4 regions of the Caballeronia sp. INML3B genome follow, and region 1 is predicted to be linked to each of the others. Evidence: predicted binding sites of a transcription regulator. Region 1 holds the regulator's gene; each other region holds the start of a gene.

Region 1 (7,175 bases):
GGCTCCGTGGGGTGCTTCGCTCATGCTTGTCTCGTCTCCCGTTTTTTGGTGTGAGTCGGTTCAGTGACAGCGTGACAGCTACCGCATTGCGCTTGCGCGGGCCTTGGGGAAAGGCACGGTCGATTATAGACGGAACGCTTAACTGTCGGCGCGAGGTGGCCGGGGCGGCGGTGCGGGCGTTTACCCGAATCGTGTGATGCTTCGCGCGATGCGTCCAGGCCCGTGCGATGGACGAAGTCATGGAAAACAGGTATTCTCTCGGATTCGCATGGGCCTTGTAGGCGCCTTTTGTTTTCGGGCGCTCCCTCACGCAAGGCCTTTCTCCGATGCGCCCGTAGCTCAATGGATAGAGTACTGCCCTCCGAAGGCAGGGGTTGCTGGTTCGATCCCAGCCGGGCGCGCCAATGAATTCCCCCTCGATCCGGTTGTCGTTCGTTGGTTGTTTCTGTCCGCGATTCCGCCGGCCCGGCTGAACTAGCGCTCGCCGGAAAACGCTCCCGATTCGCCCACCATCGTCCCCCACCCAAACCCCATCCCCGCCAACCACCTCCGATACGCCACCGCCATCCGATCACACCGCTGATGCAGCTCCGCATCGAGATCGAGCGGCAGACGCCGAGGCCATTGCGACTCGACGATCGGCGTGTCCTGCATCAGGATCTCCATATTGAAGTCGTAGAGCGCCTGATCGGAATGCGTCGTGTCGTCCTCATGAATCGACACGAGCCACGCGCGCGTCTCCGTCTGCGTCACCGGCGACGCCGCCAGCATGATATGCAGCGCGCCCTGCCCGCCCGATGCCATTTTCGTGAGACTCGCGATCAACGGCCGCTTGACGCGATACACATAGTCGATCATCGCGCCGCCGCCCTGCCCCGGAATCCCCGCGGGCTGCCAGTATCGACACTGCCGCGCTTCGAGTCCGCCATCTGAAGTCCGCACGACTTCATAGTCCGGCACTTCCGTATGCGTCTCTTCGCCCAGAATCCCCACATGCACGAACGAAAAGTGCGCCATATCGAGAAAATTCTCGACGACGCGCGGCGCCGACGACCTCACAGTCTGCGGCGCGAGATTGATGCGCCGCCCCCCGGGAATCGCGGCTTCGGGAAAGAAATCGAGCGCGTAAGCCGCTTCGCTCAAGCACATCCACACGACGCCGTACTTCTCCTCGCTGACGAAGGTCGTCGCGCAGGCACGCTTCGAAGGACGCAGCGACGGATTCGACGGAATGTGCAGACACTGCCCTTCGATGTCGTAACGCCAGCCGTGATAAGGGCACACGATCTGATCGCGCATCACATGTCCGAGCGACAACTGCGCGCCCCGATGCGGACAGTAATCGCGCCACACATGCGCCGCGCCGACACTGTCACGCCACACGACGATCCGCTCATCGGCGACGACGAACCCGCGCGCACCGCCTTCGGGAACGTCTTCGCTATTGCAAACCGGCAGCCATTCGCCAGCCAGAGAAAGAGATTCGTCGCGCATCACAGTGAATCAGAAATAGAAGTCCGAAAGCCGTTATTACACGAAACACAGCGTCTTCACAAAACGTTGCAAAATAGCGGATCGCTCGCTCGGCGCAATTCGATGCCACTCCATCCAGCCGATGCCACGCGACGGGGCCGCAGTACATGACAGCAAGATAAAAGAAAGAAATCACCATCCAGGGGTTCAGTATGGAGCAGGCGCATCAACCGGCACGCCGGACTTATGCCTTCGCATGGTCCGAACACCGGAATCCCGAACGCGAGCAGGCCACGCTGCGGGTCTGGATGGGAGCGGCGGTTCTTCTGGCCTACGGCGTCTTCGCCTGGCTACGCCCTTCATACGATGCACTGCTGGTTGCACGCCTCGTCGCGCTCTATGTGTCTTACGGCGCGGTGACGCTCCTGATCGTGAGCCGCATGAGTTCGCCTTCGGAGAAGCGTCTCACCGTCACGACCATCGCCGATCAAACCCTGCTCGGGCTCGCGCTCGCGGCGGGCGGTGCGATCGCGCTGCCGCTCATCTGGGTGATGTTCTGGTTTCTGATCGGCTCGGGATGCCGATACGGCAAGCGCACGCTCGCCGTGTCGTGCGCGACGGCGCTCATCATCGTGATCGCGCTCGGTATCTGGCAGCCGTGGTGGCGCGCCAATCTTCCCGCCGCGATCGGGCTGGGCTTGAGCGTGCTGGGCGCATCGGTGTATTTGAGCGTGCTCGTCGATCGGCTCGGCAACGCGAATCGCGATCTCGCACGTCAGGCATCGACCGATCCGCTCACCGGTCTGTCCAACCGATACGCGCTCGAGCGGGTCGTCGATCGCGCGATGAGCACGCGCGATGCCGATGGCGACCACGCCGCCGCGCTCCTCCTCATCGACCTCGACGGCTTCAAGGAAGTGAACGATACCTACGGTCACGCCGTCGGCGACATGCTGCTGCAAGCCTTCGCGCAATCGCTCGCGAAGCGCATGCGCAAGACGGACACGATCGCGCGTCTGGGCGGCGACGAGTTCGTCGTGCTCGCGCATCAGGTACGCGATCGCGCGGCGGTGCTGTCGGTGGCCGACAGCATTCACTCGGTGCTCGGCGCGATGACCTCGGTGCAGGAGCGGCCGGTGTCGGTATCGGCGAGCATCGGCGCGTGTCTGCTTTCCAGCGCGACGGCCGCGCAACAATCCGGCATCACCGCCGTGCTGCGCGCCGCCGACCGCGCGATGTATCGCGCAAAAAGTCTCGGCGAAGGGAAAACCGTCTTCGCCGAAACGCGCGACTTCGAAGCGAATTGATCGACGTGCCCGCATGCAGGCGGGCACCCCGGCTCAAGGCCGGATCACGCCTCGACGCTCGTCCACGCCTGCTCGCGCAGCTTCGTGCGCAGACGCGCGACCGCCTGGCTGTGCAACTGGCACACACGCGATTCGCTGACTTCCATCACCGCGCCGATTTCGCGCAGGTTCAGACCGCGTTCGTAGTAGAGGCTCATCAGCAGCTTCTCGCGCTCGGGCAGCTTGTCGATCGCTTCGATCAACGCACCGCGCAGGCTGTCGTCGAGCAGCGCCGAAAGCGGGTCCGAGCGATCGACGCAATAGCGGTCGAGGAACGGCTCGTCGTCGGCGGAGCGGTCGAAGTCTTCGTAGTAGATCAGCTGGCTGCCGTGCAGATCCTGGAGCATCGACTGATATTCGTCGAGCGGCATGTTCATGTGCTCGGCGATCTCCGTCTCGCTCGCGGAGCGGCCGAGGTTCTGCTCGACCTTGTGCACCGCCGATTCCACTTCGCGCGACGTCTTGCGCATGCTGCGCGGCAGCCAGTCGTTCGCGCGCAGCTCGTCGAGCATCGCGCCGCGAATGCGCTGGCTCGCGTAGGTTTCGAATTGCGCGCCCTGATCTTCCTTGTAGCGGCTCGCCGCGTCCATGAGTCCGATCATGCCGGCCTGGATGAGATCGTCGAGATCGACGCTCGCCGGCATCTTGGCGACGAGCTGAAGCCCCAGTCGGCGAACGAGCGGCGCATATTTCGTCAGGACGTCCGACTGTGAGAGTTTGCCTTGGGCGTTATACATCTTGGTCACCTATCTTGATCACATCGACGCCGTGCTGGTCATTGCAAAGTCGTGAAGCGCGGCCACACGATGCGCCGCCTCCCGCCCGCCCTGTTCAGAGTCGCCAACCGGAATTCGCGCGTCTGGCTGACCGTTCGCCGCGCGCATGTACGGCGCGGGGCGCATCGGCCAGTGCAGGAGCTCCGCAGCGATCGCGCGGTAGTCGCGCGCCGCGGCCGTAGCCGGGAACGCTTCGACTGCGCAGCGTGAAAGCTCCTTCGCCCGAGCGACGCGCGCATCCTCGGACACATACCCTGCCTGCACGAGCGACACGGCCAGATACCGGCTCGCGACGCCCGACAGGTTGTCGAACGCGACCGCCGCGTCGGCCGGGTTCTGCACGTGATTGATGAGCACGCGGAACTGGCCGATCGCATGGGCGTAGTGCAGGCGCTTCATGCACGCATACGCCTCGGTGATCGCCGACGCGGCCACCCGCGTCACGATGAGAAAGTCATGCGCCTGCGCCGCGAGCGTCGACAGTGCGCCGTGACGGTCCAGTTGCGCGTCGATGAGAACGATGTCCGCCGGACCATCGAGCAATGCGCGGCACTGCGCGGCGTCGTGACTGATGCGCTCGTGGCGCGGCGCGGCGATCTGCGAGAAGCCGAACGGCGTGCGCTCGACGACATCGGCGAGCGCGCGGCGGCCCGACATCACAGCGGCGAGCGCGCCTGCATCGGAGAGGCCCAGCATGCGGCTCGCCGAGCCCGCGCCCCGATGCTCGTCGATGACGAGCACATCCTTGCCGTGCACGGACAGCGCCGCGCCGAGATTCACCACCGCCGACGTGCATCCGATGCCCGCCGGCCCGCCCGCCACCGCCACCACGCGCGAACCGGCGCGCGTGAGCAGCCGTCGCAGACCTTCCGCCTGGTCGAGCACGAACTTATCCAAAGTGCACCTCATGCAGTTCGGTCGTGGCGCGCGCGGACAGTGCGGAGAGCAGCGCCGGCACTTCTTCGTCCTGCGGCACGAACGGCGAGCCGTCGCGCGGAATGCAGAACGCGCTCTTGATGAGGAAACGCTTGGTCGCGACGTACAGGTTCTCCGGTACCTTCTGGCCGGTCGACACGTAATGCACCGGCAGCTTGTAGCGGATGACGGTATCGAGCACGCCGCCGAGATTCGTCGCTTCGTCGAGCTTGGTCAGGATGCAGCCCGCGAGCGGCGGCTGATCCGCCGCGCTCTTGTATGCCTGCACGACTTCGTTGAGCGTGTCGCCGTGGCTCGTCGCGTTGAGCAGCAGGATGCGCTGCACCGGATGGCCCGCGCCGCACAGCATCGCGATCTGGTCCGAGACCATGCGGTCGCGCTGGCTCATGCCGATCGTGTCGATCAGCACGATATGTTTGTTGCGCAGCTCGGAAAGCGCGAGCTGCAGGTCGGCGGCGTCCTTCACCGCGTGCACCGACACGCCGAGGATCTTGCCGAAGATGCGCAACTGCTCGTGCGCGCCGATCCGGTAGCTGTCGGTCGTGAGCAGCGCGACCTTGCTCGCGCCGAAGCGCATCACGCAGCGCGCCGCGAGCTTCGCCGTGGTCGTCGTCTTGCCGACGCCCGTCGGGCCCATCAGCGCGAACACGCCGCCGCGCTCCATCAGCGCGTCTTCGCTATCCATCACCGGGATATTCGATTCGAGCACCTGCTGCACCCATTCGAGCGCGCCTTCCACGTTTTCCATTTCCGGCATGTTCTCCACCATCATGCGGACGAGCTGCGCGGAAAAACCGGCGGCGAAAAGACGCTTGGTCAGCAGGCCCCCGGTCGGGTTGCGGCGCTGGCGCTCGCCCCACAGCAGACCGGAGAACTGCTCTTCCATCATCGTGCGCATCGACGAAAGCTCGTTCATCACCGTTTCGTTGACGACTTGCTCCATGCGCGCGCGGATCGCTTCGGTCACGACGGCCGCCGCGTTCGCCGGCAGACCTTCGAAGGCGCCTTCGGGCGCGGCCGTCGCGGTGCTTGCCGCCGGTGCGTCGGCGTGCGGCGCGCTCGCGTTGATCTTCTGCGCGGCACGGCGTGCGGCGACCTGCGCGGCCTCGCGTGCCCAGTCAGGCGTTTCGACCTTCGATTGAGCGCGCGTCTGACCGGCGGCCTCGACGCGGCTCGTTTGAGCCTGCGCCTGCGCTTGCTGGCGAATCGCGTACTTGCCGGCTTCCGGCATCTTGTCGGCGCGCGTCTCATGCGCGGCGACCGGCACCGGCACGCCCATGCCGCGTGCGATCGCGGCGGACGCCGTCAGCGGACGGTTCGACGGCATCGTCGCCTGCTGCGCGATGCGCTTCGCGTGCTCGATCAGCCACGGGTTCGATTCGGCCATCGTGCGCGGCGCTTCTTCGCCGGACGTCGCGTCGTGTTCGTGCGCGAACTCGTCTTCATCGTCGGCGTCGGTGTTCGCGCCGAAGACCGACGAGAACACGTCGCCGCTCGCGTAGGGATTCGCGGCGGATTGTTTTGCCGGCATCGCGGCCGCCGCAGCCGCCAGTGCGGCGCGCGGCGTGCTCGTCGAACGCACTGCCTGTTCCTTCGCGGCCGGCGAGATCGACGCGATATCGCTGTCCGCGACGCCGACGATCTCGACGGAGCCGTCATCCAGCGTTCGATTCGACAACACCACGGCATCGGGGCCGAGCGCTTCACGAACCTGGCGCAATGCGTCGCGGCTGTTCGCGCCAATGAATTTACGAATATTCAAACTTGCCCCCGATGAGGTGTAACTGCGATCTTTAGCAAGCGGACCCACTTGGCTCATTGCCGTGTCCGCTTTTCAGTGAGGCCATTATTGCGAACTTCACCCTTCGTCCATCGCTGGATAAAGGGTGAGAAAAAGGGGTATTTCGGCTGATGGAAATGCGGCGCCGGGCGCGCGAAGGTTGCGCGCGCCGGAAAAAGATTCCGCTTTGCTTCTGTCCGAACGCTCGCCCGACGGCGTAAGCTTTAGGGCAGTTCGCTCACCGTCCGGCTCGCCTGTACGAGCGTCCGGACACTCACAGGAGACTTCTTCGCATGGCGTCCGCTGTCCCCTCCGCGCAGTCCGTTTTTCCCGAAAGTCAAACCACCGGCGCGCGTCTCGTCGTCGATGCGCTCGTGCATCACGGCGTCGAGCGCGTGTTCTGCGTGCCCGGCGAGAGCTTTCTCGCCGTGCTCGATTCCCTGCACGACGAGACCTCGCACATTCAGACGATCGTCTGCCGCCACGAGGCGGGCGCGGCGAACATGGCCGAGGCGGTCGGCAAGCTGACGGGCAAGCCGGGCGTCGCGATCGTCACGCGCGGGCCGGGCGCGACGCACGCGTCGATCGGCGTGCACACCGCGTTTCAGGATTCGACGCCGATGATCCTGCTCATCGGCCAATGCGCGCGGGAACACATGGACCGCGAGGCGTTTCAGGAAATCGACTATCGCCGGATGTTCGGGCAGATGGCGAAATGGGTCGCGCAGATCGACGATCCGCGCCGCGTGCCGGAATACATGAGCCACGCGTTCCACACCGCGACGTCGGGCCGTCCGGGGCCGGTCGTGCTCGCGCTGCCGGAAGACATGCTGACGGAAACGGTCGCAGCCGTGCCGCCGGCGC
Region 2 (7,175 bases), on a different contig from region 1:
GTACGCCCGTGTGCGCCTCTCCGATGTCGTGTCCGGCCAGATTCGCGAACTGATCTCGAACGGTACGCTCCTGCCCGGCCAGCGCCTGCCCGCGGAGCGCGATCTGGCGGAGCAGTTGAACGTCTCACGACCGTCGCTGCGCGAGGCGCTGATCCGGCTGGAATCGGACGGCTTCATTCGCGCGGCGGGACGCGGCGGCTTCGTCGTGTCTGACGTGACGGCGCCCCTCGTGTCGCATCCGCTCGCGGCGCTGCTCGAGCAGCAACCGAACGCGAGCGCCGACGTGCTGGAACTGCGCCACGGCCTCGAAACGCTGTCCACCGCTTATGCCGCCGAGCGCGCCACCGACGCTGATATCGCGCGCATCGCTGCCGCGTTCGACGCGCTTCAGACCGCCGTCGCCGACAAAAGCACGCGCATCGCGGAAAAGGACGCCGCCTTCCATCTCGCAATCGCCGATGCAACGCACAACGTGGCGCTGACGCACGTGATGCACGGTCTCAACGAACTGGTCCGCGAATCGATGCTGACCTCGCACCGCCTCGTCGATTACGACGACGAAGTCGAAGCGAACCTGATGACGCAGCATCGCGCGATTTTCGATGCGATCGTCGCACGCGATCCGGCGCGGGCGCGCGAGTGCGCGGGCGCGCATCTCGATTACGTGCGCACGCTTTACGCGGGCTTCGCGGCGAAACGCAATCACGTCGCCTGAGCGAATCGCCTTACGAATCTGTAAGCATCGAGAAAGTCCTGATAGGACAGCACCTACACGTATATAGGACATGCACCGCTAACGTGCGCCGGCCTTCCTCGCGATACTGGAATCGTCATTAACGACATGCGAAGGAGAACGACATGCCTTACCTACTCGGATGGTTGCTCGGCGTACCGGTCGTGGTGCTGGTGATCCTGTATCTGATCTTTCATTGACCGCATGCAAGCGCGAGATGCATTGAAGAGCCAAGGGCGTCGATACAATACGACGCCCTTTCTCTTTTCCGAAGGATGACGATGAAACGCTCCGTCGTTGCGCTCGCCGCATCGCTCGCCACTCTCTGCGGCGCGGGCCTCGCGCACGCGGAGGAAATCGCGAGCGTCAACACCAATTTCCGTTTCACCGGCTCGGACCGCGTGAGCGTCGAGGCTTATGACGATCCGCTCGTTCAGGGCGTGACCTGTTATGTGTCCCGCGCCCGCACGGGCGGCGTTAAGGGCACGCTCGGCATCGCGGAAGATCCGACCGAAGCATCGATCGCCTGCCGCCAGGTCGGGCCGATCAGGTTCGCCCAGCCGCTCAAGCAGAAAACCGATGTCTTCTCGGCCGGCATGTCCTTCATCTTCAAGACGCTGCACGTGGTGCGCATCGTCGACGCGAAGCGCAACACGCTCGTCTATCTGACATATAGCGACCGCATCGCGACCGGCAGCCCGAAGAACAGCGTGACGGCCGTACCGGTGCCCGAGGGCACGACCATACCGGTGAAGTGATGCGCAACTGTCCGGCCGGGCGGAAAGCAAGGTTGTAAACTGAGCGATTCCGCCTGCCCCAGCAATCCCGAACGATGAACGCCGACCATTTCCGCAATGCCGCACGCTACTGGCGATCTCCGCTCGTGCCGGACGCGGACATGGTGACCGCCGAATACTACGATCACGAATTCTCGCCGCACTGGCACGACGCCTACACGGTGCCCGTCATCGAAGCCGGCGCGGAATGCTACGACTATCGCGGCACGCATCACGTCGCCGAAGCCGGCTCGGTGCCGGTGATCAATCCCGGCGAAGTGCATACCGGCGCGCGGGCCGTCGATGCCGGCTGGCGCTATCGGGTGTTCTATCTGCCGGTGCCGTTCGTCGAAGGCCTCGCGCGGGCTATGTCCGGGCGGCATGAATCGGCGCCCTGGTTCTCCGACGACATCATCCGCGATCCCGATCTCGCGCGGCGCCTGGTCGTCGCGCATCGCCTGCTGGAAACCGGCGCGGATCCGCTCGCCGCGGAACTCGCGCTCGTCGATGCCGTGACGACGCTGCTCGGCCGCCACGCCCGCGAGCGCCCGGCCATCGCGCCGCCCGCCGCCGACGCGCATCGCGTCACGACGATGAAATCCCGCCTCGCCGACGATCTGCTCGAACCGGTCACGCTCGCCGAACTCGCGCAGACGGTCGGCCTCTCGACCTTTCACGCGGCGCGTCTCTTCACGCGCGAAACCGGTCTTGCGCCGCACGCATGGCGCAACCAGTTGCGTATCGTGCGGGCGTTGCCGGCGTTGCGCGCGGGCGCCTCCGTGACCGACGTCGCAGCGGCGAGCGGCTTCACCGACCAGAGTCATTTCACGCGCCATTTCAAGCGCACCTTCGGCGTGCCGCCCGGCCGCTGGCGCTGAGCTTCCGGCCAGCCAGGAAAGCGCAAGAACGTACAAGCATGTCGAGCGGCGTCTTGCGTATCCTCGCTTCCATAGGAGGAAATCTTGAAAGCAACACCCGCTCAACGTTCCACACAAACGTCCGGCCATGCGCTGCGCGAATTCGCGGCCGGCGCGCGCGACACCATTCCGATGATGATCGGCGCCGCGCCCTTCGGCGTGATCTTCGGCACGCTCGTCACCGCAAGTCCGCTCACGCTCTGGCATGGCCAGTTGATGTCGCTCGCGGTGTTCGCGGGGTCCGCGCAGTTCATCGCGGTCGGCCTGATCGCGTCTCACGCGAGCTTCGCCGTCGTCTGGGCGACGACGCTCGTCGTCAATCTGCGTCACGTCCTCTATTCGGCGACACTCGCGCCGTATGTCGCGCATCTTCCGCGGCGCTGGCGCTGGGCGCTCGCGGGCTTCCTGACCGACGAAGTCTTCGCCGTCGCCTACGCGCACTATCAGAAGCGCGCGCCGGGCGAAACCGGCCCGCATTACTTCTTCGGCTCCGGCGTCTCGATGTATCTGAACTGGCAGTTGTGGACACTCGTCGGCCTGGTGTTCGGCGCGGCGTTTCCCGGTCTGAAATCGCTCGGCCTCGACTTCGCGATGGTCGCGACGTTCATCGCGATCATCGTGCCGCAACTGGTCGCCGTGCGTTTCGTCGCGGCGGCGCTCGCATCGGGCGTGTTGTCGTTCGCGTGGCAGGGCTGGCCATACAAGCTCGGGCTGCTCGCGGCGGTGTTCGTGGGCGTCGCGGTCGGCATGGTGCTCACGCTGATGGAAAACCGGCCGCACGCGAAGCATCGCCTGAAGAACGCCAAGGAGCGCACGCAATGAACTACATCACGTTGATCCTCGGCATGGCGCTGGTTACGTATGCGATCCGCGGCGCCGTGTTTGTGCTGGGCGAGCGCCTGCCGTTTCCGCCGATCGTGCGCACCGCGCTTTCGTTCGTGCCGGTGACGGTGCTCACGGCGATCATCGTGCCGATGACCGTCTCGCCGCACGGCAACGAGGCCGAGATCACTTGGCGTAATCCGCAGCTCGTGGCGGCGATCGTGGCGGTCATCGTCTGCGCGCTCACCAAACGGCCGCTTTTAACGATTGCCGTGTCGCTGGCGGTGTTCTTCGTCTGGCAGTTCGCCGTGCTGCGCTAAACGTTTTCCGCCGCTCAACCGTCAATCAGCCGCTAAACGGCTTTCAAAAAGCCTCGAAAAATCCTCAAGTTCCGGGAAAGCGCGCCGATATCAGAAACGAATGGACTCCGCCCCGAGAGGCGGAGCCGAAGGCACTGCCCGCCTCCGAATCAATCGGAAGCGGAACCGGGAACCAACATGCGTCAAATCACCCTTTCGTTTCGCGACGAGACGATCGCTTCGCTGCATCGCGATTTCGAAGCGTTCACGCGTCTGTCGCTGAAGCTGGATCCGCAATTCGTCACGCCGACGTTCGAGGACTTCCTGCGCGCAAAGCTGCTCGACAACGACACCCCGCTCACCGAACAGGCGGTGCAGCGCATGCTCACGCACGGCCAGTACGCGTGGGCCAAGCGCGCGCTCGACAAGGAGTTTCCCGATGTCGTCGAAATCCTGATCCGTCAGGCGGCCGAGCACGGCTTCGCGTTCGCGATCCGCGCCGACTGGACCGCCGAGGATCTCATCAAGGCGTCGCGTGAATGGGCGACGGCGATCGTCACCGAGGCGAAGGGCGACGTGTCGCAGGTGGACATGCTCGCGGCACAGATCAAATCGGCGGCGGCGGACATTCGCGAAGTCGAGGAAAAGATGCAGACGCCCGCCTTCCGTCTTGCCGATTCGCTGCGCCAGCGCGTGTACGAAACGAAAATTGCCGTGGAGACGAGCATCGGCTCGACCGCGCGCGAGAAGCTCGGCGAACTGCGCTGCCTGCTGCGGCTCGGCATTTTCTATGGGTCGATTCAGAAGCAGGAAGCGCAGCAGGTGCTGGAGTACCTGCGCTCGCTGCGGCCCGAGCTGTTCATCGAAGAGCCTTACGACGGCTTCACGCGCTTCGCCGCTTGGCTGCGCAGCATCTTCGCGCCATCGCCACGCGCGCCGCGAACCTCGCGCGCGCCGCGCTGAACGCGCTTCGCCCTACTCCCACATTCCCTTCAGGCGCGCCGCGATATCGATTTTCGCCTTCGCGGCGGCCGCCAGCCCCGCCGCCGTCGGCGCGGCGGGTGCGATCACCGGCGGCCACGCGGCCGCTTCGAAGTTCTGCATCAGATGCGGCGGGATGAAGCGCGTGCGCTGCGCCCAGACGTGCCTGTCGCCCAGATGCGTCTGGTTGTGCACGTAGAACCGCTGCGGCGTGATGATGTGCAAATCTTCCTTCGCACGTGTCATCGCCACGTAGAGCAGGCGCCGCTCCTCGTCGATTTCCTCTTCGCTGCCCGTGCCCAGATCGGATGGAATGCAGCCGTCCACGCCGTTCAGCACGAACACGTTGCGCCATTCCTGGCCCTTCGCCGAGTGGATGGTCGAGAGAATCAGATAGTCTTCGTCGAGCATCGGCACGCCGGATTCGTCGCTCGTCGCGTCGGGCGGATCGAGCGTGAGCTCGGTGAGAAAGCGCTCGCGCGTGGGATACGTCGACGCGATGCTTTCCATCTGCAGCACGTCGCCGATGCGGATCGCCGCGTCCTCGTGATTGCGCTCCAGATGCGGCTCATACCAGCGGCGGATCATTTCGAACTCCGCCGGCCAGCCGGATTCGCGGCCGCAGAGCTTTGCCATCAGCCCGACGAAGCGCGGCCAGTCTTCGCTGGCGCGTGCGGGCGCCTGAAACCTGGCAATCGCACCCGGCGCCTCGTCTTGCGCAACGCTGTCGAGCAAGCGCCCCGCGATCGCCGGACCGATGCCCGGCAGCAACTGCGCGACCCGAAAGCCCGCGACGCGGTCGCGCGGATTCTCCGCCCAGCGCAGCACCGCCAGCACATCCTTCACGTGGACCGAATCGAGAAACTTGAGTCCGCCGAACTTCACGAAGGGAATGTTCCGCCGCGTGAGTTCGATTTCGAGCGTCGCACTGTGATGCGCGGCGCGGAACAGCACGGCTTGCGCCTTGAGCTTCATGCCCGCCTCGCGCGCCTCGAGCACTTTCTCGACGACATAGCGCGCCTGGGCGGCTTCATCGGCGACGGAGACGACGCGCGGCTTCTGCGCCGAGGCCTTGTCGGTCCACAGGTTCTTCGTATAGCGCTCCGACGCGAGCCCGATCACCGCATTCGATGCCTCGAGAATCGGCAGCGTCGAGCGATAGTTGCGATCGAGCGCGACGGTCGCCGCGGGCGGATCGAAATGGCCCGGAAAATCGAGGATGTTGCGCACGGTCGCGCCGCGAAACGAATAGATGGATTGCGCGTCGTCGCCGACGACGGTCAGGCCGCGCCCGTCCGGCTTCATCGCGAGCAGGATGGACGCCTGCAGGCGGTTGGTGTCCTGATATTCGTCGACGAGCACGTGATCGAAACGGCTCGCGAGATCCGCCGCCACCGATGGCTCGGCCGCGAGATGCGACCAGTACAGCAGGAGGTCGTCGTAATCGAGCACGCTTTGCGCCTGTTTCGCGCTGACGTAGGCCGCGAACAGACGCTTCAGATCGGCTTCCCACTCACGGCACCATGGATACGACTGATCGAGCACGTGGCTGAGCGACGCGCCCGTGTTCACGACGCGCGAGTAGATCGCGAAGCAGGTCGATTTCGCGGGAAAGCGCTTCTCCTTCGACGACAAGCCAAGCTCGTGCCGCACCAGATTCATGAGATCGGCGGAGTCTTCGCGATCGTTGATCGTAAAAGACGGCGCGAGTCCGACGAGATCGGCGTAATCGCGCAACAGCCGCGCGCCGACGCTGTGAAACGTGCCCGACCACGTCAGCCCCTGCGCGATGGCGCTTTTCTTGCCGAGCGCGTTTATCGCGATGCGCGAGACGCGCCGCGTCATTTCGAGCGCCGCGCGGCGCGAAAATGTGAGCAGCAGAATGCGATGCGGATCGGCGCCCTTCACCAGCAGATGCGCGACGCGATGCGCGAGCGTGTTGGTCTTGCCCGAGCCCGCGCCGGCGATCACGAGCAGCGGCCCGCCCGCGCGCCCCGGTTCGTCGACGCCGAATTCGACAGCTTCACGCTGCGCCTCGTTGAGCTTCGCGAGATAGTCGGCGACCTGTTTCGCGGTGGAATCGGACGCGGCGTCGGCGGTGTCGGGAAGCGTGAGCACGTGGAAGAAGGGGGCGGAAATGAGTGACGCACACTGTATATCCATACAACCCGCGCACGCAAGCCTTTGGCTCGACTGGAGTTTTGGCCCCAAAAAGCAGCGAGCCCGGTTCGCGGGGAACCGGGCTCGCATTGGTACGGAAAGCGCGTACTACTCCGCCTTCTTCGCGTTCTTCAGCTTCGCGTCGGCGGCGGCTTCGTTGGCGTCGGACTGCGCCTCCGTCTTCTTCTTGTCGGCCTTGGCTTGTGCGACGGCCGCCTTCTTGTCGGCCTTCGTCTGTTCCTTCGCGGCCTTTTGATCGGCGGCGGTCGGTGCGTCGGACGTCGTCTGCGCGAACGATGCCGCACTCACGCTCGCGAACGTTCCGGCAATCAGCGCCGCCAGTAGCGCATTGATTTTTCGATTCATGATGTCCTCCCTTTTGTAGATGCCGCGAGCCGCACCGCGCGGACTCGCGGCGCGTCACGCTCAGTGCTGCAGGCCCGTGTCCTTCGGCGTGCCCGGCTCCGTCGCGTTCAGTTCCGCCTTC
Region 3 (7,175 bases), on a different contig from region 1:
CTGCTCGATGAATTCCTTCACTTCGCGGCCGCGTTCGCCGATCAGCCCGATCACGATCACTTCCGCGCTCGTGTAGCGCGCCATCGTCCCGAGCAGCACCGACTTGCCGACGCCCGAACCGGCGAAGAGGCCCATGCGCTGGCCGCGTCCGACCGTCAGCAGCGTGTTGATCGCGCGCACGCCGACATCGAGAACCTTGTGAATCGGCTCGCGGTTGAGCGGGTTGATGACCGGCGCGGACAACGGCGCATCGACTTTCGCGCCGAGCGGGCCGAGGCCGTCGAGCGGACGGCCCGACGCATCGACGACGCGGCCGAGCATTTCCCAGCCGACGGGCAAGCGCTTCGCGCCCGCCATCGGATCGTTGATCGGCGCGCTTTCGAGCGGATAGACGCGCGCGCCGGGCAAGAGGCCAGCCACTTCGGTCGTCGGCATCAGAAAGAGCTTGTCGCCCGCGAAGCCGACGACTTCGGCTTCGGCGGTCGGAATCGCACTGCCCGGCGGCAGCTCGATCATGCATTCGGAGCCGACGCCCATCTTCAGGCCGACCGCTTCCAGCACGAGACCGGCCGCGCGCGTGAGACGACCGCACGGACGCAGCGGCTTCGCGATCGCATTGCGCGACCTGAGCGCGTCGAGCTTGTCGCGCCACGCATCGATGTGCGGATTGCCGGCGATATGGGCCAGCTCGGCGATGGTGCGCGCGGCGAGCGCCTCGGCCGATTCGTCGCCGACGGATTCATCGGCGGCGAGCGGGCCGAACGACGCGCGCGCGATTTCCTGTTCGAGCGCGCTCAAGCCATCTTGCGTAATCCGTTGGTTCACCACGGCTTGCTTCTCCCGAGCGCCGCCACGACGCGCTCCCATCGCGACACATTCGTCGCATCGATCTCGCCGGTCGCGGCGTGGGCCTTGCAGCCGCCGCGCTCGACGTCCGGATCGGGCCGCACGGTCCATCCCGCGGACTCGAGTTCGTCCTTCAGATAGGCATCGACGATCGGCATGTCGGCCGGATTCACGATGAGCACAGGCGCGCCCGACAGTTCGGGCTCGGCGGCGATCACTTCGCGCGCCACCGCGACGAGCGCGGTCGGATCGAGCGCGAGATGCTGACGCACGACCTGCTGCGCGATGTCGATGGCGAGTTCGGCGAGCGACTCCGCGATGGCTGCATCGGCGGCTTGCAGCGCCGTCCTGAACGCATCGGCGATCTCGGCGAGACGCGCGGCCTGCGCGAGCGCTTCCTTGCGGCCGTCCTCGAAACCCTTCGCCTGACCTTGCTCGTAACCCGCCTGATAGCCGAGCGCCTGGCCCGCGACATGCCCCTTCGCGAGTCCTTGCTGATGTGCGTCTTCCTCGACGCGGCGCAGGTGCGCTTCGAGCGCGGCCTGTTCCGCCGCGCTGTTGTCGACCTTGATCTCGACGGGATCGAAGGACGCCATCTCCCAGCGCTGATACGCCGAGACCGGAGCCTTCTGCGCGCGAGCATCAGACATATGCATCCTCCGCCTTGCCGCCTAGCTGGATCTGACCGTTTTCCGCGAGATTGCGGACGATCTGCAAAATCTTGCGTTGCTGCTGCTCGACTTCCGACACGCGCACCGGACCGCGCGAATCGAGGTCTTCGGCAAGCAGTTCGGCCGCGCGCTGCGACATGTTCGACAAAAACTTCTGGCGCAACGCCGGCTGCGCGCCCTTGAGCGACACGATCAGCGTCTCCGATTCCACTTCCTTCAGCAGAAGCTGGATCGCGCGGTCTTCCAGGTCGAGCAGGTTCTCGAACACGAACATCTGGTCGATGATCTTCTGCGCGAGCTCGGCGTCGTATTCGCGCACGTTCGCGATGACGCCTTCCTCGTGATTGCTCGACATGAAGTTCAGAATCTCGGCCGCCGTGCGGATGCCGCCCATCGGCGCGCGCTTCAGGTTGTCGCTGCCGGAGAGGAGCGTCGTCAGCACGTCGTCGAGTTCGCGCAGCGCGGCGGGCTGAATGCCGTCGAGTGTCGCGATGCGCAGCAGCACGTCATTGCGCAGGCGTTCAGACAGGAGCGACACGATTTCCGACGCCTGATCGCGGTCCAGATGCACGAGGATCGTCGCGATGATCTGCGGATGCTCGTTCTTGATCAGTTCCGCGACCGCGCCCGAGTCCATCCACTTCAGGCCTTCGATGCCGCTCGTATCGCTGCCTTGCAGGATACGGTCGATCAGCGCGCCGGCCTTGGTCTCGCCGAGCGCCTTCGTCAGCACAGAGCGGATGTACTCGCTCGAATCGAGCGACAGCGCGGTGTGCTGCTCGGCTTCCGAGACGAATTCGGTCAGCACGTTGTCGAGCTGCTCGCGCGTCACGTTTTTCAGCGCCGCCATGGTCGCGCCGATCTTCTGCACCTCGCGCGGCGCGAGATACTTGAATACTTCGGCGGCTTCTTCCTCACCGATCGACATCAGGAGGAGGGCGGCTTTATTCAGGCCTTCAGCGTTCATCGGACACCCAGTTCTTCACGACGGTCGCAACGATTCTCGGGTCCTGACGCGCCACCATGCGCGCGTAGTCGAGATTGCGATCGAATTTGGCCTTCTTGCTTTCATGACCGAGGAGACTCACCTCGGCATCCTTGTCTTCGTCTTCCAGCTTCTGAGCGCCGTCGAGCGACGGACCGTCGAGCAGCGAGAGCTCATCCGGTGCGCCGAGCGTGGGCGCGGCCTCGGGCGGCGGCGGGAAGGCGCGGCGCATCGCCGGCTTCACCATGCTGAAGTACAGGAACAGCCCGACGATCCCGATGCCCACGTACTTCGCCGCCTGGATGCCCCACGCGATCATCTGCGGGGTGCGCCACCACGGCACGTCCGGCGCCGCGTTCAGATCGGCCGAGAACGCGCTGTTCACGACGTTCACCGAGTCGCCGCGCTTCTCGTCGAAGCCCATCGCGTCCTTCACGAGTTGCTGGACCTGCGCGAGCTTGTCGGCGGCGAGCGGGGTCATCGTCACGTTGCCCTTGGCGTCGACCTTCTTGTCGTAGTTCACGACCACCGCCACCGACAGGCGCTTGATGCCGCCCGTTGCCTGCTCGTAATGGCGCACGGTGCGGTCGACCTCGTAGTTCGTCGTCGTGTCGCGGCGCTGGTTCTGCGGCGTGGACTTCGCCGCCGCGCCGACGGCGCCCGATGCCGCCGCGTCGATCGGCGCGGAAGCCGGCTGCGGCGGCTGGTTCGACAGCGCGCCCGGCACGCCCGACGCGCCGCTGCCCGTCGTTTCGCTCGATTCGCTCGACTGCTGGCTGCGGATCGCGGTGCTTTGCGGGTTGCCGTTCGGGCCGTAGCTTTCGGCGGTCTGCTCGAGCTTCGAGAAGTCGATGTCGGCGCTCACCTGCGAGCGGGCGTTGCCGGCGCCGAAGAGCGGCGCGAGGATCGCGTCGATGCGCTTTTGCGTGTTGTGCTCGATCTGCTGCACGTATTTGAGTTGCGACGCGTCGAGGCCGCTGGCGGCGCTCTGGCTCGTCAGCAGGTTGCCGTCCTGATCGACGATATTCACGTTCTTGACCGGCATGTCCGCGACGCCCGAGGCGACCATGTGGGCGATCGCGACCACCTGGCCTTCGTCGAGCACGCGGCCCGGATACAGGTTGACCATCACGGACGCGGTCGGGAGTTCCTTGTCGCGCACGAACACGCTCGGCTTCGGGATCGCCAGATGCACGCGCGCCGACTTCACCGACGAAATCGCGCCGATCGTGCGCTCCAGCTCGCCCTCGAGCGCGCGCTGATAGTTGACCTGCTCGGCGAACTGGCTGATGCCGAACTTCTGGTTGTCCATCAACTCGAAGCCGACCGAGCCGCTCTTCGGCAAGCCCTGGCTCGCGAGACGCAGACGCGTTTCGTGAACCTGCTCGGCCGGCACGAGAATGGCGCCGCCGCCGTCGGACAACTTATAGGGAATGTTGCCTTGCTGGAGCGCGGCAACGATTGCGCCGCCGTCCCGATCGGAGAGATTGGAGAAAAGTACGCGGTAGTCCGGCTGGCGCGACCACATGACGAGGCCCGCGACCACCATCGCCAGAATCGCGACGGCCACGATGAGCGGCACGCGCGGATTCGAGCGGAACTGGTTGAGCATCGGCACGCGCTGCGCAAAACCGCCGAAGTCGGCACCGCCCGCGAGTCCCGGGGCCGCGGCCGTGCCGGCTGCCCCCGGTTGTGCGCCCGCCAGGCCCATTCTGGCGTCGGGCGTGATGAGTGAGTTGTTGGGCGTATCCATTTAGCGTCGAAGCTCCGAATCCTGAGGTTCTCCTCCCGCCGCTTCCCGCTTTCCATGTAAGCGGCGGTGGAGGACTTTTCACGATGGGGATTATCCGCAGAAGATTGCAAGTCGATTCGGCGAATAGAGCGGGGTTTTCCCCGTTCTTCCCGCGCTTTGAAAAATCACCGGCTGCTAATCTTTTTCGTACTCGGCGAACCTCCGCAATTGCGTCGCCGAACCCGAGGCCACCGCCACGCGCGGCGCGGGCCGTCCCGCCTTCGGACGCGTTCCGCCGGCTATTCCCTGTCATCCGGAGTCAACATGAACTTTCCGATCAATCCGCTTTCCGCCGCGCTCTCGGCCATTCAGTCGCTGGCGTCGCAAGCCGCCGGCGGGACGTCCGGTCCCACCAGCGCGTCGGGCGCCGTCTCGGGCCAAAGCGGGACATCGGGCGCGGCAAGCGTCGGCAGTTTCTCCGAAGCGCTGAAATCGTCCATCGACAAGATCAGCGACAACCAGACGAAGGCGCTCGGCGAGGCGCACGCCTTCGAGATCGGCGCGCCGAACGTGTCGCTCAACGACGTGATGGTGGACATGCAGAAGGCGAACGTCGGCCTGCAGTTCGGGTTGCAGGTGCGAAACAAGCTCGTGTCGGCCTACAACGACATCATGCAGATTTCCGTCTGACGGCCGCTCTCTCGCGATCCTGCCCTTCATTCTTGCGACGGCTCTGGAGCCTCGCTTCCTAAAGCTTTGCCGCGTTTCTCCGATAACCCCGATAACGGCACGGCGAACGATGGTTCGCCTGCCTGCACCGGCTTGGCCGGGCGCACACGGATCAGGACGAGAGGCACGGCGTTCCGCTTGAAATGCGGAATGCCGCGGCATCGCATAAGGAGAATCGAGAGATGTATTCCCCAGGACACGCTGGAGCCAACGCCTACGCACGCGTGGGCGTGCAGACAGGAGTGATGGGAGCGAGCCCGCACCGGCTGATCGTGATGCTGTACCAGGGTGCGCGGCAGGCGATCGCGCAGGCGCGCATGCACCTGCATCAGAACAATGTCGGCGCACGCGGCGCGGCGATCAGCAAGGCCATCAGCATCATCGAGAGCGGTTTGCAGCAGGCGCTCAACAAGGATGCGGGCGGCGAGATCGCGCAGCGGCTGGACGCGCTGTACACGTATATGACGCGCCGGCTGCTCGAGGCGAATCTGAAGCAGAACGAGGCGATGCTCGTCGAGGTCGACAATCTGCTCGCGACGCTCGAGGAAGCCTGGGTGGGAATTGGACCGGAAGTGGCGCAAATGACCGCCGCGCCCGTTTGACGGGATGCGCGTCGACTGCCTGAAAAGAATGAAGACGACACAAGAATATTTCGCCCACTACGAGGCGATTGCCGCGGTTTCCGGCCAGATGCTGGTGGCCGCGCGCGGCGGCGAATGGAGCGAGCTGAAGGCGCTGCAAGGCACCTACCGCGAGTTGGTCGAGCAACTGAAGCAAGTGGATTCGGCCTCGGAACTCGACGAAAGCGCCCGCGCGCGCAAGCTGGACCTCGTGAAGAAGATTCTCGCCGACGACGCCGCGATCCGCGATCTGACGTCGCCGAGCCTCGCGCGTCTGTCGGCGCTTTTCACGGTCAACAGCCCGGCGCGCGTACTGAAAAAAATGATCGGATTGCGCTAGGCGCGGTCCGCGCCCGGCCGTGGCGCATATGAGGATGTGGGCATGACTGGACTCGATACCGCGATCGCATCGTTGCTCGCCAGCCGCACCGAGCTCCTTCTGTCCGCGATTCGCGCGCCGAACGGCGTGAGCGGCAGCGGCGTCACCGGTGCGAGCGTCGGGCAGACGACGACGCAAACGGACATGTTCCAGACCGCCGGCACGCCTGCCGGCGCGGCGGCGCCGGCGGCATCGGCGCAAACCGCGTTCTCCAGCGTCGCGCGCACGCTCGACGCGATCTCGCGATTCGGCGGCGCGACGCCCGCGCTGACCGGCGACGCCCCGCTCTGGCCGACGCCGCCGCGCCCGGCGAGCGCCTTCGCCGCGCTCACGACCGGCCTCTTCGATACCGCGTTCTCTTCCAACGCCGCCGCCGTCGCCGCCGCGCGCGCCGCGACGCAGAACCTGCCGCCGCTGCCCGCCGCCGCGCTCGCGGCCGCGCTGGCGAAAACCGTCGACGAAAGCGGGCTCTTCTACGAATCGCATCTGGTGCAATGGCTCGCGGGCCAGCGCAGCGCAGCGTCGCTCGCCAACGAGCCGCAGGCGCGCGCCGATGCGCGGTCAATGTCCTTGCCGCTCGATCCAGCCAGCGACGCATGGCTCGACGACGCCCGCGCGCCGCAATTCACGCCCGATACGCCCGACTTCCCCGGGCGTCCGGTCCCGACGCCGCAGACGCCGCAGCAAGCCGCCGCGCTCGCGGCGTCGGTGCGCGATGCGCCGCCGTCGGCGCTTTCGAATTCGCAAAACGGCAACGCCGCCGGCGGCGCGAACGCCCAGACGGCGCAGCCGAGCCAGCAGGAATCGGCGCTTCAGGCGTCGGTCGCGGCGGGCATCCATCCGGCGACGCTCAATGTCGTGCGTCAGCAACTCGACGTGCTCGCGAACCAGCAGTTCCGCTGGCAGGGCGAGGCGTGGCCCGGCACGCGCTTCGAATGGGAGGTGGCCCGCGAGCCGCGCGATCCGCGCACCGCCGACGATGCCGCCGACGCCAGCGACAAGCGCGCGTGGCGCACGCGGATCACGCTGTCGCTGCCCGCGCTCGGCACCGTCGACGCCGAGCTCGTGCTGGCGGGCGAGAAGCTCGTCGCGCGCATCAAGGCGGGCGATACGGGCGCACGCCGTCTCGCCGCCGACGGCGCCGCGTTCGCGCGCCAGCTCGAAGCGGCGGGCATCGCGCTGGCGTCGCTTTCCGTGCGCTCGATGGACGGCA
Region 4 (7,175 bases), 310 kb from region 1:
CCATTCGTCTTCCGCCGCGCGTCCATCGAGCACGCGCTGAAGATGAACGACCGCGCGCAAACCAAGCCACGCGCCGCTGGCTTCATCGCCGCTCGGGAAGCCGTAGCCGCCCGCGATGCGGCAAACGCCCGCCTCGTCCAGCGACGCCGCGATGCTGCCCGTGCCGAGCGCGACGATCACGCCGGATTTGCCGCCGTGCGCGCCGAGCACGGTCGTGTAGGCGTCGCTTTCGACGCTCAGCGCGCGCACGTCCGGCGCGCACGCATGAAACGCCGCGAGCCAGTCCGCGTTGTTCACACCCGCGAGTCCGCAGCCGAGCACGCAGTTGCGCCAGTCGAAGGGCAGCGCCGCGGCGTCGAACGCGCGCCGGCACGCATCGCCGATGGATTGCCAGGCGCGTTCGACCCCAAGCCCGAGACCCGAAGGCCCGCCGCTCGCGCGGGCGAGTTCGGTGCCTTGCGCGTCTGCGAGGACCACGCGCGTTCCGCTTCCGCCGCCGTCGATGCCGAGCAGGAAGCCTTTGAATTCCGATGTCGAAGATGTAGTCATGCGCGCAAGCTTACCGGTGGCCACGGCGCGCGCCAATCGGCCGAATGGCATAGATGGCGCGGCGCGAACGTTCGGCTATGCTGGCGCGATCCAGAATAATGACGAGGACTCGCAATGGCAGACACCGATCACATCCGCTGCGCCTGGGCCACGACCGACGCGATGATCCAGTACCACGACGACGAATGGGGCGTGCCCTCGCGCGACGATCAGCATCTGTTCGAAATGCTCGTGCTGGAAGGCGCGCAAGCCGGCCTTTCCTGGTCGACGATCCTCAACAAGCGCGAAGGTTATCGGGCGCTCTTCGCGGCGTTCGACATCGACAAGGTGGCGCGCTTCACCGAGAAGGACATCGAGCGGATCGTGCAGGATGCGCGGGTCGTGCGTAACCGGGCGAAGATCGAATCGGCGGTGCTCAATGCGCGGGCCGTGCAACAGATCCAGCAGGAACACGGCTCGTTTGCAGACTTCGTCTGGTCATTCGTCGACGGCAAAACCATCGACACGCCGCGCGATGCCGCGAACCCCACGCCCGCGTCCACGCCTGAATCGGATGCATTGAGCAAGGCGCTCAAGAAGTACGGGTGTAAGTTCGTCGGCACGACCATTTGCTACGCCTTCATGCAGGCCACGGGCATGGTCAACGATCACGCCGCGAGTTGCCTTTCGCGAGGAAAACCCAAGACCAAACGGAAGGTCGTGGCCAAATCCGCACATTGAGGCAATTCCTATGCGGAAAATTTTTGCTTTTTGACAACATATTTGAGCACAGCACGCACACATAAGGGTAAATCCTTATGGAAGGCGATTTTTTTGCAGTGAAGCACGCGCAATCGCCCGAACTGCAAGGATTTTGGCCGGGTTTTCCGCACTGCACGAACGTACGGCCCGTGTAAAAATGGCGTCCTCGCGTGCGCTGGCGCACCTTTTTACCGGACCGAACCGTTATAACTGACGGCGTACGGACCGTTCACTGAGTGTAGAAATCCGACGCGAGCACACGGGGCCTTGTGAGACCGCAGGCCCAGGCCGGGAAACCGCCATGCTCGAGGCAGTGTCCGGGCGGCGAAGCGTTGATTCAGGTTGCATCACTTTCGCAACGACGCCGCCGCATTCGGAAAGCAGGTGCAGGTTCTCGAATACATAACGCTTGGCCGCTGCGCAGGGGCGCAGGGGAGATGATCATGAAAAGCTTGAACTTCCTGACCCATCAGGAGATTTTCAACGGCGCGGTACAGCATCTTTTCGTGCAAGGGCAAGCGGCTCTGCTGCCGCGCGGCGGCGGCGCGTATCGCGGATATTGCGGCGGCTGTCCTGTCGGGAGCTTCATCAAGCCGCGCGACTACATCACCGCGATGGAAGGCGTGCCCATTCGCTACATCGCGAAGCCGCCCGAGCAGGTGCCGGCGTACATGGATGTCGGCGTCGCGGCGCTCAGGCGCGCGCTGCTTCGTGCGCGCATCAACGTGTTCGATCCCAACACCGTCGAATTGCTCTCCTGCCTGCAGAACGTGCATGACGTCTTCGGCAGATGGGAATGGCGCGAACGTCTGACATCGATCGCGCGTCAGTTCGGGCTGTCCGCCGAACTTCTCAAAACGGCTGCGTGATATTGCAGGTGCTGTGATGTTGAGCCCTATTACGATGTTGAGCCTGAAGGAGATTTACGAGCGCGTCAGCGAGCACTTGCTGACGCAGCGTGCGGTGTCCGAAGACGACAACGGGTCGTGCCGGCTCCGCAGTCCGGAAGGCCGCAAGTGCGCGATCGGCTCGCTCGTGCGCGACGATCTGTATGAGCCGGAGCTGGAAGGCGTCGGGATCTCGTACTATCGGCACGCGCGCGACGGCGAGCTGCTGCGCGCGCTGTACGCATCGAAGGTGAATGCCTACGATCCGAACGTCATCGATCTGCTGATCGAGCTGGAGGAAGTGCACGATTACGCCGATATCTCCGATTGGCCGGATCAGCTCGCGGCGCTCGGAAAGCGTCACGCCTTCGTGTGACGCCTGCAATCCTGTAGTTCGAGGCACAAACAAAACGGCGGTGCGCCCTTACGGGTCGCACCGCCGTTTTGCCATGCGGGTGAGGACCCGAAAATCCTCGCCCGTGAAAGACGCTTAGTGCATCTTCTTCGGCAGCATCTGGCTGCGCAGGCGCTTGCGCAGGCGCGCGACAGCAGCGGCCTTCTTGCGCTTGCGCTCGGTGGTCGGCTTTTCGTACGACTGGCGCTCGCGCAGTTCGGCGATCAGGCCATTGCGCTCGATGGTGCGGCGGAAACGCCGAATCGCGACATCGAACGGCTCGTTTTCTTTGAGGACGATAGTGGTCATGTAAATCCTGAGTTTGCTAAACGTATTTTCAAGCGCGCGACGTTACGAGCTGCCGCGCCCCGGCACTCCGATCGTCCGCCGGACACGAAACGGCGCGACGGACACGAGCAAAGCGGCCACGGAGGCCGGAAAAGAGAGCGTTGGGATTCAGCCGCGGAAGCGGCATGCGCTTTCGAAAGAACCACACGAAGGCGCGTTTCGGAGCCGTTCGCCGCTGCTCGTTGACGTTGTCATTTTCAGAGGCGAAGGCATGAAATCGGGCACATTTCTCGATTCGGGCGCGATGTTACCAGAACACCGCGCCACTGCCAACTCCCCCGATCCATCCAACTCATTGATGCAACAGATTTATTTCTGCCACGCGCTGGCTTCGTCGAGGAGCTGGATGTCGTCGGCGGCGAGTCGCAGGCGCGTCGCGGCAGCGAGGCTTTCCAGTTGCGCGACCGACGTGGCGCTGGCGATCGGCGCCGTCACGCTCGGGCGCGCGATCATCCATGCGAGCGCGACGGTCGCGGGCGTCGTGTCGTTGCGCTTCGCGACTTCGTCGAGCGCATCGAGAATCCTGAAGCCGCGCGGGTTCAGATATTTTTCGACGCGCGAGCCGCGTGTCTTGTGCAGCGTGTCTTCCTTCGACCGGTACTTGCCCGACAGAAAGCCGCTCGCAAGCGCGTAGTACGGCACGACCGCGATCTTGTGCCGTGTCGCCACCGGCTCCAGACCGGTTTCGTAGTCTTCGCGATCGTAGAGGTTGTATTCGGGCTGAAGGATCTGATAGGCCGGCAAGCCCGACTCCTTCGCGAGGTTCAACGCCGCGTCCAGCCGCTCGCCCGAGTAGTTCGACGCGCCGATCACCCTCACCTTTCCCGCCTTGATGAGCTGCTGATACGCGGCGAGCGTTTCATCGAGCGGCGTGTTCTCGTCGTCGTAATGAGAGAAGTAGACGTCGATGTAATCGGTCTTCAGGCGCCTCAGCGAATCGTCGACGGCCGCCGCGATGTTGGCCGCCGTCAGCCCGGCGCGCGTGGAGAGCTTGCCCACTTTCGTCGCGAGCACGACTTTGTGACGCTTGCCGCTTTCCTTGAACCACTTGCCGATGATCGTCTCCGATTCGCCGCCCTGGTGGCCGTCCACCCAGGCGGAATAGACGTCGGCAGTGTCGATGAAATTCAGGCCGTGATCGACGAACGCGTCGAGGATCGAGAACGACGTGCGCTCGTCGGCGGTCCAGCCGAACACGTTGCCGCCGAAGACGAGCGGCGCGACTTTCAGTTCCGATGTGCCGATGCTGCGTGTCTGCATGTGTGCTCCAAATGCGCGAAAAGGACGGACCAAAAAGGATACGCGGGAAAGCGGCGCCTTGCCCGGCGAGCTTCCGCAGGCTTACGAACGCATTCATTACACAAATCGTTTGCGCGGGGCCTTAAGTTTTTTTCGAGGGGCCCGATAACCACAAGTAGGCGGCCGGCTATCACCGAGCGCAGGACCGCCAGGCAACACTCGGTGCCAAAGCCAAAGCCATACAAAGTCTCCCAGGAGAGCAAAAAATGATCGGTATCAATAGCAATATCAACTCGCTGGTTGCCCAGCAGAACCTCAACAGCACGCAGAGCGCGCTGTCGTCGGCCATCACCCGCCTGTCGTCGGGCAAGCGCATCAACAGCGCTGCTGACGATGCTGCCGGCCTCGCGATCTCGAACCGGATGCAAACGCAGATCAACGGCCTGAACCAGGGCGTTTCGAACGCGAACGACGGTGTGTCGATTGCGCAAACGGCTTCGAGCGCGCTCTCGTCGATGACCTCCAGCCTGCAGCGTATCCGTACGCTGGCCGTGCAAGCCGCCAGCGGTTCGCTCTCGTCGAGCGACCAGGCTTCGCTGCAGAAGGAAGTGTCGCAGCAGATCGCTGAAGTGAACCGTATCGCTTCGCAGACGACGTACAACGGCCGGAACATTCTGGACGGCTCCGCTGGCAGCCTGAGCTTCCAGGTCGGCGCGAACGTCGGTCAGACGATCAACCTGGACCTGAGCCAGGACATGGGCGCGAATTCGCTCGGCGGCGGCATGGTTCAGAAGGGCAACACGCTCGGCACGTTCTCGAACCTGTCGCTGACGACGGGCGGCGGCTACACGTCTTCCGGCGCGGCGATCACCTCGATCAACGTGCTGTCGGACGGCAAGGGCGGCTTCACGTTCACCGACCAGAACAACGTCGCGCTGAACTCGACCGCTGTCTCGGCCATCTTCGGCACGGGCACCGCGGGCACGGGCACGGCTGCAGCGCCGCATGAAAACACGCTGTCGTTCAGCTCCGGCGTCGCCGGTTCGATGGGCGCGGCGGTGAGCTCCGCGATCGCCGACCTGACGAAGTCGATCAACAAGATCAACACGCCGGACACGGTGGCGAACCTCGACATCAGCACGACGACGGGTGCCAACGTCGCGCTGGTCTCGATCGACAACGCGCTGCAGACGCTCAACAACGTCCAGGCGACGCTGGGTGCCGCCCAGAACCGTCTGAGCGCAATCGCGTCGTCGCAGCAGGCTGAATCGACCGATCTGTCGTCGGCTCAATCGCAGATCACCGACGCGAACTTCGCGCAGGAAACGGCGAACCTCAGCAAGGCTCAGGTGCTGCAACAGGCTGGTATCTCGGTGCTCGCGCAAGCGAACTCGCTGCCGCAGCAAGTTCTGAAGCTCCTCGGCTAAGCAATCCGCCCAGGCAGCACCCGACGCCGGATCTTCGATTTCGAAGATCCGGCGTCGGGCCGTCACGGCGACGAAGCCGCGTTTCGACCGCTTGCGTGTGCGCCCGTACTCACGAACGCACACGCAAGAGGTTGTTTCCCGCAACGAGCAGTTGACTGCGATCACGCGCATTCAATCGACAGCGCGATACACGGAGTTACCCGATGTCCACGATCAGTACGACCACCACGGCGGCGACCGCCGCGCAGACCCAGGCGGCTGCAAACGCGGCGCTTGCCGAAGCAGCGCAATCCATCATCAGCGGCGCGACCGGTAACTCGTCGATGGATGTCAATTCGCTGGTCACGGCGATGGTGAACGCGAAAACGGCCGGCCAAAGCGCATCCCTGGCCGCCGCGCAAACGAACGACAACACGAAGCTTTCGGCGATCGGCACGCTGTCGTCGGCGCTTTCGACGCTTCAGACCACGATGACGAGCCTGACCGACGGTTCGCTGATGTCGACGTTCACGACCAACGTGACCGGCACGGGCATCACCGCGACGGGCGCCACCGGCGCCGTGGCAGGCAGCTACGACGTGACGGTCTCGCAGATCGCGAAGGCGCAATCGCTGACCTCGACCGGCTTCACGACGGACAAGCACCTCGGCACCGGCACGATGCAGATCACCGTCGGCTCCAAGTCGATGTCGATCAACATCACGAGCAGCAACAACACGCTCTCGGGCATCGCCGCCGCCATCAACAACGCGTCGGGCAACCCGGGCGTGAGCGCGACCATCGTGACGGGCACCGACGGCCAGCACCTCGTGCTCAACTCCACGACGACGGGCGCCTCGAACGTCATCTCGACCACGATCAGCGGCGCGGCGGACGGCAGCGACCTGAACAAGCTCGCGGTCTCATCGACGGCCGGGCAGAACGGCGCGGCTTCCACGATCTCGGACGCATCCGGCAGCAACGGCTGGTCTCAAAGCGCCTCCGCGCAGGACGCGATGTACAAGGTCGGCGGCGTCTCGGGCACGAGCTCGAGCAATACGGTCACGAGCGCGATCAAGGGTGTGACGCTGAACCTCACGTCGGCGGCCGTGACGACGCCCGCGAGCACGCAGACGGTAACCGTCACGCAGGACACGTCGTCGATTTCGAGCGCGATCTCGAACTTCGTCAACCTGTACAACACGGTCGTCTCGACGATCAACTCCTATACCTCGTTCGACAGCACCGCGTCGGTCGGCTCGCAGGGCGGCGTGCTGCTCGGCAACTCCGCGGTCAACACGATCAAGAACCAGCTTTCCGCGATCATCGGCAGCGCGGTCGGCAAAGGCAGCGGCTCGATCTCGCTGGCGTCGCTCGGCATCAATCAGGTTTCGTCGCTCGATGCAACAGCGGAGCAGCCGGCCGGCACCCTGACCATCGACACCGACAAGCTCAACAGCGCGCTGACGAACAATGCGACCGGCGTGTCGCAGCTCTTCAACGCGATCAACGGCGTCGGTGCGCAGTTGACCGACAAGATCACGAGCTATCTCGGACCGAACGGCCTGCTCACGTCCGAGACCGACTCGATCAACAAGGATCTCGCCAACA

The links. Region 1 encodes FliA, which starts transcription of late flagellar genes. Its sites were predicted from a motif close to CTAAAGTTTNNNNNNNNNNNGCCGNTA; they were not measured.
Region 2: the regulator FliA is predicted to act here: its motif matches at 3,632-3,658, upstream of NCS58_RS10490 (DUF4088 family protein).
Region 3: the regulator FliA is predicted to act here: its motif matches at 4,983-5,009, upstream of fliS (flagellar export chaperone FliS).
Region 4: the regulator FliA is predicted to act here: its motif matches at 4,300-4,326, upstream of NCS58_RS01575 (flagellin).

The regions. Positions count from the first base shown of each region.
Region 1 is NZ_JALQDI010000001.1:38,085-45,259, forward strand. Features, by position in the region: gene NCS58_RS00165 (cytochrome c5 family protein) at 1-24, opposite strand, end outside; tRNA gene NCS58_RS00170 (tRNA-Arg) at 329-404, shown strand; gene NCS58_RS00175 (aromatic ring-hydroxylating dioxygenase subunit alpha) at 475-1,494, opposite strand; gene NCS58_RS00180 (GGDEF domain-containing protein) at 1,686-2,780, shown strand; gene NCS58_RS00185 (RNA polymerase sigma factor FliA) at 2,825-3,556, opposite strand; gene NCS58_RS00190 (MinD/ParA family protein) at 3,575-4,492, opposite strand; gene flhF (flagellar biosynthesis protein FlhF) at 4,485-6,293, opposite strand; gene NCS58_RS00200 (thiamine pyrophosphate-binding protein) at 6,605-7,175, shown strand, end outside.
Region 2 is NZ_JALQDI010000015.1:285,096-292,270, forward strand. Features, by position in the region: gene NCS58_RS10465 (FadR/GntR family transcriptional regulator) at 1-715, shown strand, start outside; gene NCS58_RS10470 (CreA family protein) at 1,015-1,491, shown strand; gene NCS58_RS10475 (AraC family transcriptional regulator) at 1,566-2,387, shown strand; gene NCS58_RS10480 (AzlC family ABC transporter permease) at 2,559-3,248, shown strand; gene NCS58_RS10485 (AzlD domain-containing protein) at 3,245-3,568, shown strand; gene NCS58_RS10490 (DUF4088 family protein) at 3,746-4,510, shown strand; gene NCS58_RS10495 (ATP-dependent helicase) at 4,523-6,646, opposite strand; gene NCS58_RS10500 (hypothetical protein) at 6,797-7,054, opposite strand; gene NCS58_RS10505 (hypothetical protein) at 7,115-7,175, opposite strand, start outside.
Region 3 is NZ_JALQDI010000033.1:75,568-82,742, reverse strand. Features, by position in the region: gene fliI (flagellar protein export ATPase FliI) at 1-867, opposite strand, end outside; gene fliH (flagellar assembly protein FliH) at 822-1,496, opposite strand; gene fliG (flagellar motor switch protein FliG) at 1,489-2,484, opposite strand; gene fliF (flagellar basal-body MS-ring/collar protein FliF) at 2,474-4,255, opposite strand; gene fliE (flagellar hook-basal body complex protein FliE) at 4,559-4,924, shown strand; gene fliS (flagellar export chaperone FliS) at 5,146-5,565, shown strand; gene NCS58_RS13990 (flagellar protein FliT) at 5,594-5,923, shown strand; gene NCS58_RS13985 (flagellar hook-length control protein FliK) at 5,966-7,175, shown strand, end outside.
Region 4 is NZ_JALQDI010000001.1:343,853-351,027, reverse strand. Features, by position in the region: gene NCS58_RS01605 (BadF/BadG/BcrA/BcrD ATPase family protein) at 1-549, opposite strand, end outside; gene NCS58_RS01600 (DNA-3-methyladenine glycosylase I) at 664-1,269, shown strand; gene NCS58_RS01595 (hypothetical protein) at 1,734-2,159, shown strand; gene NCS58_RS01590 (hypothetical protein) at 2,176-2,553, shown strand; gene rpsU (30S ribosomal protein S21) at 2,668-2,880, opposite strand; gene NCS58_RS01580 (aldo/keto reductase) at 3,229-4,179, opposite strand; gene NCS58_RS01575 (flagellin) at 4,425-5,585, shown strand; gene fliD (flagellar filament capping protein FliD) at 5,789-7,175, shown strand, end outside.